DNA from 2 places in the Micrococcus sp. Mcc28 genome. Region 2 is predicted to be linked to the other one. Evidence: predicted binding sites of a transcription regulator. Region 2 holds the regulator's gene; the other holds the start of a gene.
The links. The regulator LexA, encoded in region 2, represses DNA repair genes until DNA is damaged. The targets are predictions, from matches to a motif close to TCGAACANNTGTTCGA.
Positions count from the first base shown of each region.

Region 1: a site for LexA is predicted at 5,433-5,448, ahead of NR073_RS08920 (DUF6504 family protein). Genes of this name have one in related genera too.

Region 1 covers NZ_JALJRH010000015.1:27,648-37,311, reverse strand. Annotated here, with positions in the region: gene NR073_RS08955 (MBL fold metallo-hydrolase) at 1-59, opposite strand, end outside; gene NR073_RS08950 (S-(hydroxymethyl)mycothiol dehydrogenase) at 59-1,153, opposite strand; gene NR073_RS08945 (hypothetical protein) at 1,359-1,628, shown strand; gene NR073_RS08940 (SOS response-associated peptidase) at 1,630-2,481, shown strand; gene NR073_RS08935 (hypothetical protein) at 2,695-3,411, shown strand; gene NR073_RS08930 (PKD domain-containing protein) at 3,480-3,950, opposite strand; gene NR073_RS11355 (DUF6318 family protein) at 4,415-4,858, opposite strand; gene NR073_RS08920 (DUF6504 family protein) at 5,579-5,905, shown strand; gene NR073_RS08915 (DNA polymerase III subunit alpha) at 5,902-9,600, shown strand.
Region 2 covers NZ_JALJRH010000001.1:170,063-179,726, forward strand. Annotated here, with positions in the region: gene NR073_RS00775 (MarR family winged helix-turn-helix transcriptional regulator) at 1-286, shown strand, start outside; gene NR073_RS00780 (trypsin-like serine protease) at 392-1,615, opposite strand; gene NR073_RS00785 (SseB family protein) at 1,738-2,739, opposite strand; gene priA (bifunctional 1-(5-phosphoribosyl)-5-((5-phosphoribosylamino)methylideneamino)imidazole-4-carboxamide isomerase/phosphoribosylanthranilate isomerase PriA) at 2,736-3,521, opposite strand; gene NR073_RS00795 (hypothetical protein) at 3,554-3,712, opposite strand; gene hisH (imidazole glycerol phosphate synthase subunit HisH) at 3,712-4,371, opposite strand; gene hisB (imidazoleglycerol-phosphate dehydratase HisB) at 4,371-4,952, opposite strand; gene NR073_RS00810 (histidinol-phosphate transaminase) at 5,134-6,255, opposite strand; gene NR073_RS00815 (LysM peptidoglycan-binding domain-containing protein) at 6,299-6,673, opposite strand; gene lexA (transcriptional repressor LexA) at 6,965-7,681, shown strand; gene NR073_RS00825 (ATP-dependent DNA helicase) at 7,730-9,664, opposite strand, start outside.

The DNA of each region.
Region 1 (9,664 bases), on a different contig from region 2:
AACGTCTCCCCGTCCAGGGAGAACGTGCCGGAGGTGACCAGGTGATCGATGCGCGCCATCAGAGCACCACCACCGAGCGCAGGACGTCGCCGGACTTCATCGTCTCGAAGGCCTCGTTCACCTCGTCCAGGGCGATGGTCTCCGTGACGAACTCGTCCAGCGGCAGGCGGCCCAGGCGGTACTGGTCCACGAGCATGGGGAAGTCGCGCTCCGGCAGGCAGTCGCCGTACCACGAGGACTTCAGCGCGCCGCCGCGGCCGAACACCTCCGGCAGGGGCAGCTTCAGCTCCATGCCGGGGGTGGGCACGCCCACCAGGACGACGCGGCCGGCCAGGTCCCGGGCGTAGAACGCCTGCTCGTAGGTCTCCGGGCGGCCGACCGCATCGATGACCACGTCGGCGCCGAAGCCGCCGGTCGCCGCGCGGATGGCCTCCACGGGGTCCTCGTCCTTCGAGTTCACGGTGTGGGTGGCGCCGAGCTCCTCAGCCTTGGCGAGCTTCTTGGCGTCGATGTCCACCGCGGTGATCGTGGTGGCGCCGGCGAGCTTCGCCCCGGCGATCGAGGCCACGCCGACGCCGCCGCAGCCGATCACGGCCACGGACTCGCCGCGCTTGACCTCGCCGGTGTTGATGGCCGCGCCGATGCCGGCCATGATCCCGCAGCCGAGCAGGCCGACCGCGGCCTGTTCCTCGGGCGTGTCGACGCCGTCGACCTGGGTGCACTGCTTGGCGTGGACGAGCGTCTTGTCCGCGAACGCCCCGATGCCCAGGGCCGGGGACAGCTCCGTGCCGTCCTCCAGGGTCATCTTCTGGGTCGCGTTGTGGGTGTTGAAGCAGTACTTCGGTTCGCCCTTCCGGCACGCGCGGCACTCGCCGCACACGGCGCGCCAGTTGAGGATCACGGTGTCGCCGACCTTGACGTGGTCGACGCCCTCGCCGATCGCGGAGACCACACCCGTGGCCTCGTGGCCGAGCAGGTACGGGTACTCGTCGCCGATCCCGCCCTGCTGGTAGTGCAGATCCGTGTGGCAGACGCCGCAGGTCTTGATGTCGACGACGGCCTCGCCGGGTCCCGGATCGGGGATGACGATGGTCTCGATGGTGACGGGGGCGTCCTTCGCCATGGCGACGACGCCGCGGACCTTCTGGGACACGTTGTTCCTCCTGGTGGTGGGGATCTGCCCGATGCCGCGCATGCGTGGGGCGGCGCGACGTGCGGGCTCGTTCTGCCCATCCCATCACAGGTGTCTGTGCGACGCATCGGTGAGCAGCCGGGGGGCCTGGTGTGTGGTGTCGCCGCGGCGGCCGGGGGAGACTGCAACCTGACCCGCAGCACCGATGTGAACGGAGGGGCGAACCGTGGCAGGACATGGCAGAGACGAGGACGAGGCGTACGAAGCTCCGGAGGCTCCAGCCGGGGCTCCGGCCGGTGCCCGGAACGGCACCGGGGCGCTCGCTCAGTGGCGCATCCCACTGGTGGGGCTGCTGATCGGCGTCGGCCTGGGGGTGGTGTTCGGACTGGGCACCGAGAGGCCCTGGGGCACTGTGCTCGGCTGCGCGATGATGGGCTTCGCCCTCGGCATCGCGTGGATGTATGTCGAGCGTGGCCGGGACGGGAGGGACCGCTGACGTGTGCGGCCGCTACGTGATGGCCCGCGCCACGAGCGACCTGGTGGCCCTGGGCGATGCCGAGACGAATGAGGAGCTGGTGCTGCGCCAGAGCTGGAACGTGGCGCCGACAGCCGAGGTGCCGATCCTCGTGGCGCACGCGGACGACGGCGGTGCCGGAGGCACCCGTGGGGGCGACGGCGGTGCCGGGGTGACCCGGCGGATCCACGTGGCCCGCTGGGGCCTGGTGCCGCCGTGGGCGAAGGAGCTGTCCGTGGGGTCCCGTGCGTTCAACGCGCGCTCGGAGACCGTGGCCTGCAAGCCGACGTTCCGGGCCGCCGTCCGCGCCCGCCGCTGCGCCGTGCCGGTGGAGGGCTACTACGAGTGGAAGACGCCGGAGCCTGGCGCCAAGGGTCCCGACGGGCGGGCCGCGAAGAAGCAGCCCTACTACGTGCACCCGGCCGGGGCCGGGGACGGCGAGGGGCCGGTCATCTGGTTCGCCGGCCTGTACGAGTGGTGGCAGGACCCCGAGGCCAAGGCGGCGGGGGAGGACGCCTGGGTCCTCTCGACGACGATCCTCACCATGGCCGGGCCCGACGCGGACGACGACGATCCGGTGCTCGCCGCACTCGGCCAGCTGCACGACCGGCTGCCCGTGCCCATGGACGCCGAGACGATGGACCGGTGGCTCGCCCCGGACACGCTCGGGTCCGCCGAAGAAGCCGACGCCCTCGTGGGCGAGGTGTGCGCCGGCGCGTACGACGTCGCGGCGGGCTGGTCGCTGCGGCCCGTGGGGGGCGCTGTGGGGAATGTCCGGAACAACGGGCCGGAGCTGACCCAGGAGATGAGAGAGCAGCAGGGAACGCTGCTCTGAGGGACGGGGCGACGGGGATGACCTGCCCGTGAGGCGCGGAAATGCGACGCCGCGGCATCGTGATCGGATCGAGACGGATCCGAGACCGTCCTGAACTCCCCCTGAGAATGGGCTCTGCGTAGCGTGGGTGTCACCGGGCCGGCGCGAGCGCCGCATCTTTCGGCGGGGTGCCACGGTGAGGCCGGAGACGGTCATCTCCTGTTCACCCTGTCCGTGGACGGCACCCCGGTGGCCGCCGCTCTCTACGATGAGGCTGCCGGCACTCCGGAGGGCAACATAGGCCCCTCTGCCGGGCTCGTCTACGCGTGGGGCGAGCACAGCCTGGCCGACCCCGTGTTCGGGGACTACCCCGAGCGGTTCCTCACGCTGGAGCACGCCGAGCCGGGCGTGCTGCTGCCGTTCCGGTCCGAAGGCCTGGGCGACGACGCGGCGGTTGCGGAACTCTCGTGGGGTCCGCGCTGGGGTGCCCTCTGGCGCGACACCACGGTGGACTCCTTCACCGGGTTTCACTACCTCGCCGACGCGACATACCCGACCGACGACCGCCTCGTCCTCGACTGGTCGCTGGACGGGGTGACCGAGGGTGAGGACGTCATCATCACCCAGGACGCGGAGCGGTCCGCCGTCTTCGCACTCGTCGAGTTGCTCGCGGACGGGCAGAAGCCTTGGGCCCTGAACGTGCCGGCGGGGGAGGACGCCCCGTCTCCCGGCGAGGCGGACCCGGTGCCGCCCGCCGAGCAGGAGCCCGTCGACACTCCGGCTCCCGTGGCCGGGGAGGAACCGGGGGAGGGAACGGGCGGGGAGGAGACCCACACGACCCCGGACACGGTCGAGACCGGGCGTGAGGTTCCGGCGGGCGCGCTCGGAGCGCTCGCGGCCCTCGGCGCGGGACTCGTGCTCATGGCCCGGGGGCGGGTGCGCCGGGTCTGACACACCCGGCCGACGAGGGGGCCGCGGGGCGGTGGACGGGAGACCGTCGGCCGCCCCGCGGTCTGTGCTCAGCCGGCCGGAGCGGATTCGATGGGGCCGGTGCAGCCCCAGGCTGAGGAGTCGACGCTGCAGTCATCGGCGACATTGCGGGTGATGGTGCGCCAGATATTCGCGGTGACAGGGGCCGAGTCGAGGCTGATGGTGCCCGGGATGAGCACCCACTCGCCCCCGGCCTCCCGGTATTCGCCGATGTACACGGTGGTGAGGCGGACCGTGTACTGCCCGGTGTCCTCGTACACGTGGCTCGTGGGGGTGGGGACGTTGAACTCCGGCTGGCTCTGGCCTGCGACCGAGGTGGTCTTGGTGGGGGACCCGTCCCCGTAATCCCAGTGGAAGCTCACCGGCGTGGCGCGGAGTTCGACCTCGACCCCGTTGAGGGTGGTGACGAGCGTGCGCGTCTCGGCGTCTGCGTAGAAGTTCGTCTCCGCATTGCGGATCCCGCGTCCGCCATTGTCCGACCGGATCTCAGGCTCCAGCACGAGGAGCGTGCGGACCTCGTCGATGGAGACGGGCGGGGCGCCGTTGCTGGAGGCCTTGGCCGTCCAACATTTGGGGGCGCCATAGACGGGATTCGCATCAGGTTGACGGGTGTCTATGGTCTGCGCCCGGATCCATGAACCCTCGGGGCAGAAGTTGTCCTCCTGCTCTCGGCAGCTCTCGAAATCCGAGTTGCCGAGCTGCCCTGGGATGCACGCACTGACCGTCTTGTGCTCTAGGTGGGATGCCACGGGAGCCGACGAGTTTGCACCGTCTGTTCCAGGTGAAGAAATCTCCGACGGATCGGTGCAATTTACTTCAGACTTCACGGCGTTGTCGCCTATTCCATAGGAATTTCCCTGGGTGCCACATTTGACTACGGGTTCTTCGGAGGCGGCGGGCTGTGCAGTAAGGAGCAGGGAGGTAAGAGCGAAACCGCACAGGAAAAGCCTAGGTTTCATGCTGGTCATCCGGCTGGAGACTCGAGCGTCATGCTGTCTACGACCCAATGTCCAAGGTCACTTGAGTAGGAAAGTTCTGCAATCCACGGACTTTCAGGTGAGGCTGAAACCTCTCCGCCGGGAAGAATTTTTCCCTTGGAGTCACGGGCAGTCTCAGGGCTCAGATCGATGAGAAGTGTTGCTATATATCCGTCTGTAGATGGCTGGGTCGCCATGGAGGTGATGCTTGGGCCGTCGCCAGACATCCATCCGTCGTTCTCATATAGACCTGTCATTGACTGCTTGTACTGCTCGCAAAATTTGCAAGTCTTGCCTGATACCTCTTGCAGAGGTTGGGGCTCACCCGTCTGCTGCAGGAAATAAGTCGCCTCCCAGAAATAGCGAATCGCCGCCTCGGCGCCCTCCTTGGTCTCTTCCTTCATGGCGGCGGGCATCTCCGGCTTGGGCACGTTCTGAGCGGGACCGTCGGCAGATGCGGGCACGTATTCGCCGGACCTGCTCTCCGTGGCCGTGGGGGATGAGCTGACGCCCGCGGTCTCGCTCGTGCTCGCGGGCGCGGACGTCTCGACGGCGGGCTTGGCGGACGAGGGTGACGTCGTCGACGACTCGGCGGGCTCGGACTGCCCGCCACAGGCGGTCAGTGCGAGCGCCAAGGCCACGCTGAGCGTGCCGGCCTGGGCGAATCGGTGGCGGCGCAGGGCGCGCCCGGGTGCGGTGAGAGACATTTCCCCTCCAACTGGACGTCCGTCGTGTGTCCGCGCCTCCCGCGCTGATCCCGCAGCGCGGTGCCCGTGGCATGCGAGGCCCGGTTGGTTCGGAGTATACGCAGGCGGATTGTGGTCCTGCTCGCATTGTCCACAGGACCGTGCCGGCGCACTTCTTCCGGCCCAAGAGACGATTTTCTCGTGCATGTGCGCCCCAGGGTCGGGTCGAGGTCCGCGGTCAGGACTCGGTCCCTCCCATCCCGGGGGCCATGCGTCCTTAACGTGTCCGGCGGCCGCCCTACGTTCGCCTCCATCGCATTCGAACACATATTCGAGTACGATCGGGGGTGCGGCCCCACCTTCCCACTTCTTCCCCGCGTCCGGTCCGCCGGACGGGCCGCGCTCCCATCGCCCGACGGCACCCCGTCGTCGGTCCGGTCAGCAGTGCACAGGGAGAGAAGCAGAATGGGAGTCCTCACACAGTCGGTGGCGGTGGAGTGCGGGGCAGACGGCACCCCGCAGGGGCTGCGCTGGAACGGGCGGGACTACGTCCTCGCAGAGCGCCCCGTGCGCTGGTTCGAGCGGCGCCGCTGGTGGGCGGAGGAGGTCCGCGCGGAGAAGGGCCGCGGCGCCGGTCTCGTCGACCACGAGATGTGGCGGCTGCAGGTCCGCCTGGCCCGGGCCGGCGCCGCGCCCCTGCAGACCCTCGACGTCGCCCACCACCTGGACTCCGGCCGGTGGCGGCTCGTGCGCGTCCACGAGCACGCCCAGGACCTGAGGCGGTCGGCATGAGCCGGGCCACCGCGGCCGGACGCACCGCCGCACCCTTCGCCCACCTGCACGTCGCCTCCGCGTTCAGCGCCCACTACGGGGTCAGCTGGCCCGAGGACCTCGTGGCCGCCGCCGCGGCCGCGGACATGGACCTGCTGGCCTGCACCGACCGGGACGGGCTCTACGGCATGGCCAAGCACGTGGGCGCCTGCCTGCGCCACGGCATCACCCCGATCGTGGGCGTGGACCTGGCCGTCCGGTGGAGCGAGGACGAGAACGCCGGCCGCGTGGTCGTGCTCGCCCGAGGAGGCTGTCATGGCTCCGGCTACCGCTCCCTGTGCGAGCTCGTCTCCGCCGCCCACGCCCGCACCACCGGGGGAGCGGCAGGCGGCAGCCCGTGGGCCAGCGTCGCCGAGCTCGCCGCCGCGGCGGCCGGCCGGGTCCCCACCGCCGCCAACCGAGACAACCCGCCCACCCCCGAGCTGTTCGTCCTCCTCGGCCCGGACTCGGACGTCGGCCGCCACCTGGCCCGCCGCCGGTACGCGGCCGGCCTCGCCGCCCTGCGCCGCTGGAAGGCGGCCCTGCCCGCAGGCAGCCCCCACGCCGACGTCGTCACCCACCTCTCCGCCCCCGGCCGCCGCCTCGACACCGGGCACGCCGTGAAGACCCTCCGCGCCGCCCGCCAGGCCCGCATCCCCGCCGTCCTGACCAACGCCGTGCGCTACGCGGCCCCGGACGGTGCCGCCACCGCGGACGTCCTCGACGCCGTCCGTGCCCTCAGCTCCCTCGACGCCCTCCACGACCTGCAGCCCAACGGACAGGGCTGGCTCAAGTCCACCGCCGCCATGCACCGCATCGCCCACGAGGTCGCCTTCGCCGCCGACGACCGCCCCGCCCCCCTGCTCGAGGCCACCCGCCGCCTCGCCGAGGCCTGCGCACTCGACCCCGAGACCGACCTCGGCTGGGGCGTGCCCCGCGTCCCCGAGGCCGCCGTCATCGGCATCGACGGCCCCCCGGAGCACGTGCTGCGCGAGCGCACCCGCACCGGCCTCCTCGCCCGCTACCCCCACCTCCACACCGGGGGAGGCCTCCCCGGCACCAGCCAGGCGGCCCGAGACCTGCAGGACCGCGCCGAGCACGAGCTCGGCATCATCACCCGACTCGGCTTCTCCTCCTACTTCCTCACCGTGGCCGCCGTCGTCGACCTCATCGAGGGCATGGGCATCCGCGTGGCCGCCCGCGGCTCCGGCGCCTCCTCCCTCGTCAACCACGCCCTGCGCATCTCCCATGTCGACCCCATGGCCAACGGCCTGATCATGGAGCGCTTCCTCTCCACCGACCGCTCCACCCTCCCGGACATCGACATCGACGTGGAGTCCGCCCGCCGCCACGAGATCTACCGCGCCGTCGTCGATCGCTTCGGCGCCGAGCGCACCACCCTCATGAGCATGCAGAACGCCTACCGGGCCCGCGGCGCCGTCCGCGACGCCGGCCTCGCCCTCGGCATGCCCGAACCCGAGGTGGACGCCATCGCCAAGCAGCTCTGGCGCTTCTCCGCCTCGAACTTCCGCGAGGCACTCCAGCGCATGCCCGAACTCGGCGGCCTCTCCCGCCGCATCGAGTCCGGCCGCGCCGAGGGCGACCGCCAGCTGGACCTGCTCGTCGACCTCACCGAACGCCTCGACCGCCTGCCCCGCCACATCTCCATGCACCCCTGCGGCGTCATCCTCGGCGACGCCACCCTGCTGCACCGCACCCCCGTCCAGCCCTCCGGCATGGGCCTGCCCATGAGCCAGTTCGACAAGCACGACATGGACCCCATGGGCTTCCTCAAGCTCGACATCCTCGGCGTGCGCATGCAGTCCGCCATCGCCTACACGATCGCCGAGGTCGAACGCACCACGGGCGAGCGCATCGACCTCGAACAGGTGCCCCTCGACGACCCCGCCACCTACGCGATGATCCGCACCACCCACACCCTCGGCTGCTTCCAGATCGAGTCCCCGGGCCAGCGCGAACTCGTCGGCAAGCTCGCCCCCCGCGAGTTCAACGACCTCACCGTGGACATCTCCCTCTTCCGCCCCGGCCCCATGCAGTCCGACATGGTCCGACCCTTCCTCGAACAGCGGCACGGCTGGGCACCCGCCCACTACCCGCACCCCGACCTGCGGCCCGTCCTCGCCGAGACCCACGGGGTCACCGTCTTCCACGAACAGGTCCTACGCACCATGGACGTCATGACCGGCTGCGGACTGGCCCGCGCCGACGAGCACCGCCGCCTCCTCGGCGGCCCGCAGGAACACCTCGTCGAAGAGGCCTTCCGCACCGGCGCCCTCGCCCGCGGCTACTCCCTCGAAGTCATCGACGAGGTCTGGGCCACCCTCTCCGCCTTCGGCTCCTTCGGCTTCTGCAAGGCCCACGGCGCCGCCTTCGCCGTCCCCACCTACCACTCCGCCTGGCTCAAGACCCACCACCCCGCCGCCTTCATGGCCGCCATCCTCGAACACGACCCCGGCATGTACCCCGCCCGCCTCATGGTCGCCGAGGCCCGCCGCATGGGCATCCCCGTCCTCCCCGTGGACGTCAACGCCTCCTCCCGCCACGTCCACGTCGAGTGGGTCCCCGCCCACCCCGAGATCGACGACGGCGCCCCCGGCCGCTGGGGCATCCGCCTGCCCCTCACCAGCCTCTCCGGACTCAGCGAAGCCGAGACCGACCGCCTCGACGCCGGCCGTCCCTACCGCTCCCTCGCCGACGTCCGCGACCGCGCCCGCCCCACCGCCCGCAACCTCGAACGCCTCGCCCAGCTCGGCGCCCTCGACTGCCTCCTCCCACCCGGCGGCGCCTCCCGCACCGACCTCGTCCACCACCTCGAACTCCAGCACTCCACCACCCGCGGCACCGCCCCCGGCCGCACCGCCCCGCGCTCGCGGTCCGCCCGTCCACGGCAGGTGGAGGGCCAGCTGGCCCTGGACCTGCCGGACACCGAGCTCACCGCCCTCGCCCCGCTCTTCCCGGACCCGGGCCCGGCCGCCCGGGTCCGCACCGAGCTGGAGCTCACCGCCCTGGACGTCACCGCCCACCTCATGGACTCCCACGCCCCGTACCTGGACGCGCTCGGCGTCACCCGGGCGAAGGACCTGCTCGGGCTGCGCACGCAGTCCCGGGTGCTCGTGGCAGGGGTGCGCGTGGCCACCCAGACCCCGCCCATGCGCAGCGGCAAGCGGGTGGTGTTCCTCTCCGTGGACGACGGCACCGGCTGCGTGGACGCCTCCTTCTTCACCGAGGCCCAGCACGCCTCCGGGGAGATGCTCTTCTCCGCCCGCCTCCTGCTGATCGAGGGCACCGTCCGGCGCACCGGCGACCGGGCCGTGTCCGTCCAGGCCGTGCGCGCCTGGGACCTGCACCGGCCCGAGACGCTCCCGGACCCCGACTACCTGGACGCCACCCGGCAGCAGTGGCGGGACTGGCTCGCGGCGGACCGCCGAGCCGCCGCCGCGCGCCGCAGCGGCCGGGCGGGCACCGGAGCGCAGCCCCTGCCGGACATCCCGCACCACGGCACGGGCGGCTGGCCCGTGAAGGTGCGCACCGACGTCGGGCCGGCCGGCGGGGCCCGCCCCGGCCGCACGGCACCCGATCGGCCCGCTCCGGAGCACACCCCGATCCCGGTGCCCCACCCGGAGACGTGGGAGCTGCTGCCCACCCCGGACAGATGAGACCGTCCGCCTCCGTGCCCCGCCGTCCGGCCGCGCCCCTAGAATGGGACGCGGCCGACGGTGG
Region 2 (9,664 bases):
GCTGGGAGAGCTGGCGTCCCGGATGGTCTTCTCCCCGTCGCGTATCACCTACCAGGTGAAGACGCTCGTGGCCCGCGGCCTGATCGACCGCCGCCCGGTGGCCTGTGACCGGCGGGGCTTCGAGGCCGTCCTCACCGACGAGGGCCGGTCCGCCTTCCGGCGCGCCGCGATCGAGCACGCCCGGCAGGTGGACGAGCTCTTCCTCGGCGACCTGGCGCCGGGCGAGGCGGAGTCCCTCACCCGGATCTTCTCCCGCCTGGGGCGGCGGCTCGAGGGGCTGTGCTGACCACGTCCCCACCTGGCCGGGGTCGCCCCGGCCCCGGGACATGACGAGGCCCGGTGATCCGTGCGGGATCACCGGGCCCCGTCGTGTCGTTCGGGGCGGAATCGATCAGCCGACCAGCTGACCGCCCAGGGTCACGGTGGCGTCCGTGGCGGCGCCGGCGGCGTCGACCACGGTCACCACCACGGAGCCGCCCGCGGGCACCTCGGCCGGCACGGGCAGCCAGGCGCGGTACTCGCCGGTGAGGTCCAGGCCCTCCTGGCCCAGGACCGTGCCGTCGGCGTCGTAGGCCGTGACGGTGACGGAGGCGAAGCCGCCCTGATCCGTCTGCGCGACCACCTGGGTGCCGTAGGCGACACCCTCGGCGGGCGCGGCCACGACGTCGGTCACGCCCGGCGCGGCGGCCTCAGCGGCCGGGGCCTCAGCAGCGGGGGCCGCCTCGGCGGCCTCCTCCGCGGCGGTCTCGGCGCGGGCCTTGAGCTCGGCCGCGATGGCCTCCTCCTCGGCCGGGGTGAACTCGGTCAGCTCGGACTCGTCCACGGCAGGCTCGCCGCCGGTGGGCAGGTCCTCGTCGGCCACGGGGCCCGCGACGTCGGCGATCGCCGGGGCGGTCTCGGCGGCCGGAGCGGTCTCCGCGGCCGCGGCGGTCTCGGCGGCGGGCGCCGCGGAGGCGTCCAGCGCGTCGAGGGACTCGACCGGGACCATGATCGAGGACATCGCCTGGGCGTCGCAGCCCACCACGTTGCCCTCGGCGTCGAAGGTCACCGGGGCGATGCCCGAGATGACCCCGACCACCCGCTGCTGGGCGTCATAGACGGCCCCGCCCGAGTCGCCGGCGTAGGTCGAGGCGGTGTCGAGGGCAACCTGATCCGCGTACGCGTCGTCGCAGACCGTGGCGGCCTCGAAGGTCTGCGTGTGGGACACGGTGTTCGGCGCGCCCAGCGGCACGGACGAGCCGTGGGTGTAGACGGTCTCGCCCACACCGATGGACGAGGCCGGCCGCGTGGACCAGTCGCCCACGACGTCGACGTCGTCGGCCAGGGCCACGCGGACCGCGTCCACGCCCGAATCGCCGGGCAGTGCCGAGACGGTGCCGATCGCGGTGCCGTCAGCGTCGCGGACGGTCGAGCCGATCTGCCACTGGCCCGCACCACAGTGGGCCGCGGTGTAGGCGGTGGCGTCGTCGACGATGGTCAGGCTGCACGCCCCGGCCGGCGCGGTGATCGCCGAGCCCTGGGTGAGCGTGGTCTGCGCGAGGGCGGGGCCGGCACCGGCCACCACCACCGCGCCCAGCGCCGCGGTGGCGACGCCGGTCAAGGTTCTGGTTCTCATGGGTACTCCTCGGAGGATGGGAGGCATGGGGCCGGCGCGCGGCGCACGGCCTCCAGGATGGGGTGGGGCCACCACGGGCCCTCCCCTCCCCCTCAACGGTACCGGACAGGCCGGGCGACCGATCAGGGTCGGCGGACCGTGATCTCCACGGAGTCGGCCCGCTCGGCCAGCAGCGGCAGGTCTGCCAGGAGGGTCTTGAGCGTGGCCGTCATCAGGCGCACCCCGGCCGCGTCGGCGTCCCGGGTGGGCATCGCGACGATCTGCAGCTCGGGCCCGGCCCCGCCTCCGTTCATCACCGCGCCGGAACCCGTGTGTGTGGCCACCCCCGACCCGGGTGCGAGGCCCAGGTTCAACAGGTTCGGGACCAGGTCGGCGATCTCGGCGATCTCGTCCGCGATCTCCTGGTCCCGATAGGCGGGGGTCCACTCCCTCTGCTGGGCGAGCGACCACACGGCCGGGCGTCGCACCACGTACGTGTGCTCGGCGCCGGCGTCGATGACGACGAGCTCACAGCCCTCGTCCACGGCGGACAGGCAGGCACGCGGCAGCCACACGGCCACGGGTCGGGCGACCGGGTTCCACGCCGTCAGCGCGGGCACGTTCGTGAACACCGGCAGCGCCTGCCGGCCGTCCGGCGCGCGCATGGTCACGAGGGCCACGTCCGCGGCCTTGTCCCCGTGCGCCGCGACGTCGTGCTCGTGGCCGGTGTGGTCGGCGTGGTCGTGGACGTCGTCCTCGTCCCCGGCGAGGGTGGGCACGACGGCGGCGAACACGCGGATGCGCGCGAGCACCTCCGTCACCTCCCGCTCACCGGCGGAGCCGTCCGTCAGGGCCGCCATGACGGCGGTCCACTCGGCCGGGCTGGTGCCGTCGTCCTCGTCGAACACGTGCAACGGGTTCGCGGAGCCGTCCACGCCGGGGCCGGAGAGGTCGCGGCCCTGCCACGGGATGCCCGCGGTGTCCGCGGTGTTCTCGCCCGCGGTCTTCTCCCGCATGCGGTCGAGTGCGGCCCGGATGTGCCCCGGCAGCTCCCGGGCCGCCGGATGCGGCACCGCGACCGTCTCGTCGATCGGACCGAGCCCGTCGCCGCGGGCCAGGCCGCCGTCGTCGTGCGAGCCCGTCACGGGGCGACCGGGCCGGGCTGCTCGGAGCGCGCCTGCTCCACCGTGGCGCCGCCGGCGACGGCCAGCGCCTGCTCCAGGCTGAAGCGGCCGGCGTACAGCGCCTTGCCCATGATCGCGCCCTCGACGCCCTGGCCGGTCATGGCCGCGAGCGCGGCAACGTCCTCGAGGGAGGAGATGCCGCCCGAGGCGACGACCGGCTTCGCGGTCTTCGCGCAGACCTGGGCGAGCAGCTCCGTGTTCGGCCCCTTGAGCGTGCCGTCCTTCGTGACGTCGGTGACCACGTAGCGGGCGCAGCCGGCATCCTCGAGGCGGGCGAGCACCTCCCAGAGGTCGCCGCCCTCCTTGGTCCAGCCGCGGGCGGCGAGCGTGGTGCCGCGCACGTCGAGGCCCACGGCCACCCGGTCGCCGAAGCGCTCGATGACGCGCGCGGTCCAGTCCGGGTCCTCGAGGGCGGCGGTGCCCAGGTTCACGCGCGCCGCACCCATCTCGAGGGCGTTCTCGAGCGAGGCGTCGTCGCGGATGCCGCCGGACAGCTCGATCTTCACGCCGATCTCCTCCACCACACGGCGCATGACCTCGCGGTTGTCACCGCGACCGAAGGCCGCGTCCAGGTCCACGAGGTGGATCCACTCCGCGCCGGCGCGCTGCCAGTCCAGGGCGGCGGTGACCGGGTCGCCGTACGAGGTGGCGCTGCCGGCCTCGCCCTGGACGAGGCGGACGGCCTGGCCGTCCTGGACGTCGACGGCGGGCAGCAGCTCGAGGGCGGGGGCGTTCGGGGTCATGGGGTTCCTCTCGGGTGGGGCGGCCGGCGCGGTCAGGCGCCGACGGTCAGGAAGGAGGCGGCGATGGCCATGCCGGCCAGCACGAGGACGATCACGATGGCCCACAGCGGCGCCTTCTGCGTGCGCATGGACCAGGCGGCGCCGAGCAGCAGCCCGCCGAGGGCGAGGTAGAGGACGGACCAGTAGGGCATCAGAGGGTCTCCAGCCAGTTGCGCAGCAGCTGCAGCCCGGCGTCCCCGGACTTCTCGGGGTGGAACTGCGTGGCCGACAGGGGGCCGTTCTCCACGGCGGCGATGAAGTCCGCGCCGTGGTGCGCCCAGGTGACCTGGGGCGGACGCATGGCGGAGATCGTCTGGTCGAACTCCCATTCGAGCACGCCGTAGGAGTGGACGAAGTAGAACCGCTCGTCCTCGATGCCCGCGAAGAGGGCGCTGCCCTCGGGCGGCCGGACGGTGTTCCAGCCCATGTGGGGCAGGACCTCGGCGGGCAGCTCGGCGACGACACCCGGCCACTCCCCCATGCCTGCGGTGCGCTCGCCGTGCTCGACGCCGGCGTCGAAGAGGATCTGGTGGCCCACGCAGATGCCGAGGACGGGTCGGCCCCCGGCCACGCGGCGGCCGATCCAGCGGGTGCCGCCGACCTCGGTCAGTGCCCGCATCACGGACGCGTACGCCCCGACGCCGGGCACGAGCAGCCCGTCGGCCTCCTGCACGGCCTGCGGATCGCGCGTGAGCTCGACCTCCGCGCCGGCCCGCTCCACGGCACGCAGCGCCGAGTGCACGTTGCCCGAGCCGTAGTCCAGGACGGCGACGCGCGGCCGCACGCCGGGGACGGTGGTGGGGCGGGCCATCAGAGGGCGCCCTTGGTGGAGGGCACGCCGGTCATGCGGGGGTCGTCCTCGACGGCGGCGCGCAGGGCGCGGGCGAAGGCCTTGAACTGCGCCTCGACGATGTGGTGCGGATCCCGGCCTCGCACGACGTCCATGTGGAGGCAGATCGCCGCGTGGTACGTGATCGACTCGAACACATGGCGGGTCATGGAACCGGTGAAGTGCCCGCCGATGAGGTGGTACTGCTGGCCCTCGGGCTCGCCCTCGTGCACGAGGTACGGCCGGCCGGAGACGTCGACGACGGCGCGCGCCAGCGCCTCGTCCAGCGGCACGGACGCCTCGCCGAAGCGGCGGATGCCGGACTTGTCCCCGAGCGCGGTCTTGAGCACCTCGCCCAGGGTGATGGCGACGTCCTCGACCGTGTGGTGCACGTCGATGTGCGTGTCCCCGGTGGCACGGACCGTCAGGTCGATCTGGGAGTGCCGGGACAGCGCGGTGAGCATGTGGTCGTAGAACGGCACGGTGGTGGAGATCTCAGCGCGGCCGGTGCCGTCCAGATCCATCTCGACGTACACGTCCGACTCGCTCGTGGTGCGCGTCATGCGCGCACGGCGTCCGGAGATCAACTCGGCTGCCACGGGTCCTCCTCGGGCTGGGTCCGCACCGGTCCGGGACGGGTGCGGGGGGATGCGGGTGCGCGCGGCCGGTGCCGGCGGGCCGGGGCGCCGCGCGCGCTGTCCCTATCCTAGGGAGCCGGGCGGACGCCGAGACTCCGGTGACGCCTCAGGACCGGTCCCCGGTCTCGCCGAGGACCTCCGCGAGAGCGGTGAGGAACGCCGTCGTCTCCGCCTCGGTGCCGGCGGTGACGCGCAGGTGGTGCGGGATGCCGACGTCCCGCACGAGGACGCCGCGGTCGAGCAGGCGGCGCCACACGTCGGACGCGTCCTCGAGGTGACCGAAGAAGACGAAGTTCGAGTCGGACACCGAGGGCCTCAGTCCCAGGCCGCGCAGGGTGGAGACGATGCGGTCGCGCTGGGCCTTGATGTCCTCCACGGTGCGCAGCAGCGCGTCCACGTGATCGAGGGCGGCCTCCGCCGTGGCCTGCGTGACCGCGGAGAGGTGGTACGGCAGGCGCACCAGGCGCAGGGCGTCGGCGACGGCGGGGTCCGCGGCCAGGTAGCCCAGGCGCGCGCCGGCCAGGGCGAACGCCTTGGACATGGTGCGCGTGACGATCAGCCGCTCACGGCCGGGCAGGAGGGTGAGGGCGGAGCGGGTGCCGGCGAGGGCGAACTCCGCGTAGGCCTCGTCCACGACGACCATGGCGCCGGGCCCGCCGGCGGCCTCGTTCTGCGCCTGCGCGGCGTACACGGCCTCGATGGTCGCCAGGTCCAGGGCGGTGCCCGTCGGGTTGTTGGGCGAGGCCAGGAAGACGACGTGCGGACGGTGCTCCCGCACCATGGCCGCCGCGTGCTCGGCGCTGAGGGTGTGGTCTTCGGCACGGCCGCCGTCCACGAACACGGTGTCCGTGCCGCCGGCCAGCAGCGGGTACATGGAGTACGAGGGCAGGAAGCTCAGCAGTGTCCGCCCGGGGCCGCCGAAGGCCTGGAGGATCTGCTGCAGGATCTCGTTGGAGCCGTTGCCGGCCCACACGTGGTCCGCCGTGAGGCCGTGGCCGAGGTAGCCGGCGAGCGCACGTCGCAGCCCCGTGAACTCGCGGTCCGGGTAGCGGTTCAGCCCCCCGGCGACGGCCGCGACCCGCTCGGCGATGGCGGCGGCGACCTCCTCCGGCACCGGATGCGTGTTCTCGTTGGTGTTGAGCATGTACGGCACGTCCAGCTGGGGGGCGCCGTAGGGGCTCAGGCCGCGGAGGTTCTCACGCAGGGGCAGAGAGCTGAGGTCGGTCATGGCCGCCAGTCTAGGAAGCGTGGAGGGCGAGGCCCGCCGTGCGTCACCGCGTGGCCGGGACGAACAGCTCCTCGCCCGGCGCGGGGGCCCGGCCCTCGAGCCCGTTGAGCTCGTCGATCGTGGCGATCACCTCGTAGACGTCCGCCTCCGGAGCCACCGTGGTGGCGATGGTCCACAGGCTGTCCCCGGGCATGACCGTGACGGACTGGGTGGCGGGCCCCGCGGTGTCCGCGGACACCGCGGCGGGCGACAGCAGCACACCCAGGAAGAAGGCGGCCGCCAGCGTGGCGGCCACGGCCGCGGCGATCACGGGGATCCCCCGCAGCACGAGGCGGCCGCGGCGGGTCAGACGGATGGTGGCCGGACGCGGCCGCGCCGTCGCGGGCGAGCCGGCGAACTGGGCGGTGGTGAGCGTCATGGTGTCCTCCTCCGGGGCGGATGCCCTCCAGGTGATCGAACATGTGTTCGAATCCGTTCGAATGCCTTTCTAGCACAGGTGTTCGAGACATGCCACGACGAGATCGAACATATCTTTGAAGGAGAGGCGGCTCTCCTCTAGGCTCGAGGCCATGCACGGACGCCCCGGAACGCCCCGGGACCGCCAAGACACAGGCAACCAGCGGGGGCGGACACGGTAAGCGTCCGGACGGCAGCCGGACGCCGGAACACGAGTCCGGCCACCATCACCCCGGGAGAACGGACGGCAGCCATGAGCACCACCGACGATCAGCCGGCGGCGCGCGCGCCGCTCACCGACCGCCAGCGGCGGATCGTGCAGACCATCCGGGACGCGATCGCCGACCACGGCTACCCGCCCTCCATGCGCGAGATCGGCGACGCCGCGGGCCTGGCCTCGCTCTCCTCCGTCACGCACCAGCTGGGCCGTCTCGAGCGGCACGGCTACATCCGGCGCGACCCCGGACGCCCGCGTGCCCTCGAGGTGCTGCTCGACGTGGACGGCACCCCGCTGGGCGAGGCCGCCTCCCCCGCCGCTGCGCCGTCGTCGCAGGTCTCCACGATCCCCGCGTGGCACACCGGCACGGACGAGGCGGACAGCGTGCCGGTCCCCTGGGTCGGCCGCATCGCGGCGGGCGGCCCCGTCCTGGCCGAGCAGCATGTCGAGGACGTCATGGCGATCCCGCGACGCCTCACGGGCGAGGGCGAGCTGTTCATGCTGCGTGTCACGGGTGACTCGATGGTGGACGCCGCGATCTGCGACGGCGACTGGGTGGTGGTGCGCCGGCAGGAGACGGCGGAGAACGGCGACATCGTCGCGGCCCTGCTCGACGACGAGGCCACCGTGAAGACCTTCCGCCGCCGCGACGGGCACACCTGGCTCCTCCCCCAGAACACGGCCTACGAGCCCATCCTCGGCGATCACGCCACCGTGATGGGGCGGGTCGTCACGGTCCTGCGTTCGCTCTGACCCGCTCCCTCCGACCGGGCCGGGCTGACGGCCCGAGGCCGAGCGAGCTCAATCGCCCGAGGCGAGCCGTGCCAGCACCCCACGGACGACGTCGCCGTCCGTGGTGCGCCAGAAGTCCGGCAGGGCGCTCGTGATGTAGCCGCCGTACCGCTCGGTGGCCAGGCGGGGGTCCAGCACGGCCACCACGCCGCGGTCCGTCACGGAGCGCACGAGGCGCCCGGCGCCCTGGGCCATGCGCACGGCCGCATGCGTGGCGGAGATCCGCATGAACCCGTTGCCGCCGTGCCGGGCGACGTCCCGGGTGCGGGCCTGGGAGAGCGGGTCGTCCGGCCGCGGGAACGGGATGCGGTCGATCACCACGAGCCGCAGCGAGTTCCCCGGCACGTCCACGCCCTGCCACAGGCTCATGGTCCCGAACAGGGACGTGTCCGGCTCCTCGGCGAACTGGCGCACGAGGGCGGAGAGGGTCGCGTCCCCCTGGCACAGGATCGTGGTCTTCGGCCCGAGCCGACGGCGCATCTCGGCGGCGGCGTCCTCGGCCGCCCGGCGCGAGGAGAACAGGCCGAGGGCCCCGCCCCGCGACGCCCTCAGGAGCGCCTCGAGCTCATCCAGGGACTCCGGCGAGGCCGTCCTGCCGGGCCGGGGCAGGTGCCGGGCCACGTAGAGCACCCCCTGACGCGGGTAGTCGAAGGGGCTGCCGACGTCGAGGGCCTCGAACTTCGGGGCGTCCGGACCGGCCAGGCCCACGTCGCCGGCCACCGAGTCGAACCGGCGCTCCCCCGAGCCCACGGTGAGCGTGGCGGAGGTGAGCACCGTCGTCGCCTTGCCGAACAGGCCCTCCCGCAGCTTGCCGGCCACCGAGAGCGGGGCCACGTAGAGCTGGGGCGGGTCGGTCTCGTCCCCCGGCTGCCAGCCCACGCCGGGCTCGAAGTGGCCGGGGCGGGTGGCCCACAGCACCTCGGGGAAGTCCGCCTCGGGCCGGGCCGCGAGCATGCGCTCCACCACCTCGAGGACCTCGAGGATCCGCGAGCGCGCCATCTGCCGTCCGCCGTCGGCGTCGGCCTCCTTGTCCTTGTCCTGGCCGAGGTCGGACAGGCACTGACGCGCGGCGGTGAGGACGCCGGTGAGGGCCTGCTCCTGCACCTCGTCCGGGCCCGCGGCGATCAGGCCGGACGGGGTGTCCGTGAACGCGCGGTCCAGGGCCGCCCCGGCCTCGATCAGGTCCTCCACGGCCACCGTGGTGTGGCGGCGCAGCGAGGTGGCCGCGCCGTGCACGATCGACCCGGACAGCTGCCCGGTGACCGCACCGGTCACCCGGTCCTGCAGCTCGTGGGCCTCGTCCACGACGACGGCCGAGTACGCCGGCAGCACCGCGAGCCCCTCGAAGGCGCTGATGGCGAGCATCGCGTGGTTGGTGACCACGACGTCCGCGTCCGCCGCGTCCGCGCGGGCACGCTCGGAGAAGCACTCCTCGGCCTGGGGGCAGCGGGACGCGCCGAGGCAGTCGACCGCGGTGACGGAGACCTGCCGCCACGCGCGGTCGGTGACGGGGACCTCGAGGTCGTCGCGGTCCCCGGTCTCGGTCTGGTCCGCCCACGCCCGCAGGTACATGACCTCCTTGCCCAACAGGGAGGAGGGCCCGGCGGCGCCGTCCGTGGCGGAGCCGATCACCCCGCCGTCGTCGGCGACCGTGAAGAGGGCCTCCTCGCCCTCATCCCCGGGGTAGCCGCCGTCCACCTTGTGGCGACAGAGGTAGTTGGAGCGGCCCTTGACCAGGGCGACGACGGGCTCGCGAGGCAGCTCGTCCGTGAGCGCCTCGACCAGCCGTGGGGCATCCCGCTTCATGATCTGGGCCTGCAGGGCGAGCGTGGCCGTGGCGACGACGACGGGGTCCTCCTGCGTCATCGCGTGCTGAAGCGCGGGGATCAGGTAGGCCAGGGACTTGCCGGTGCCGGTGCCGGCCTGCACGAGCAGGTGACGGCG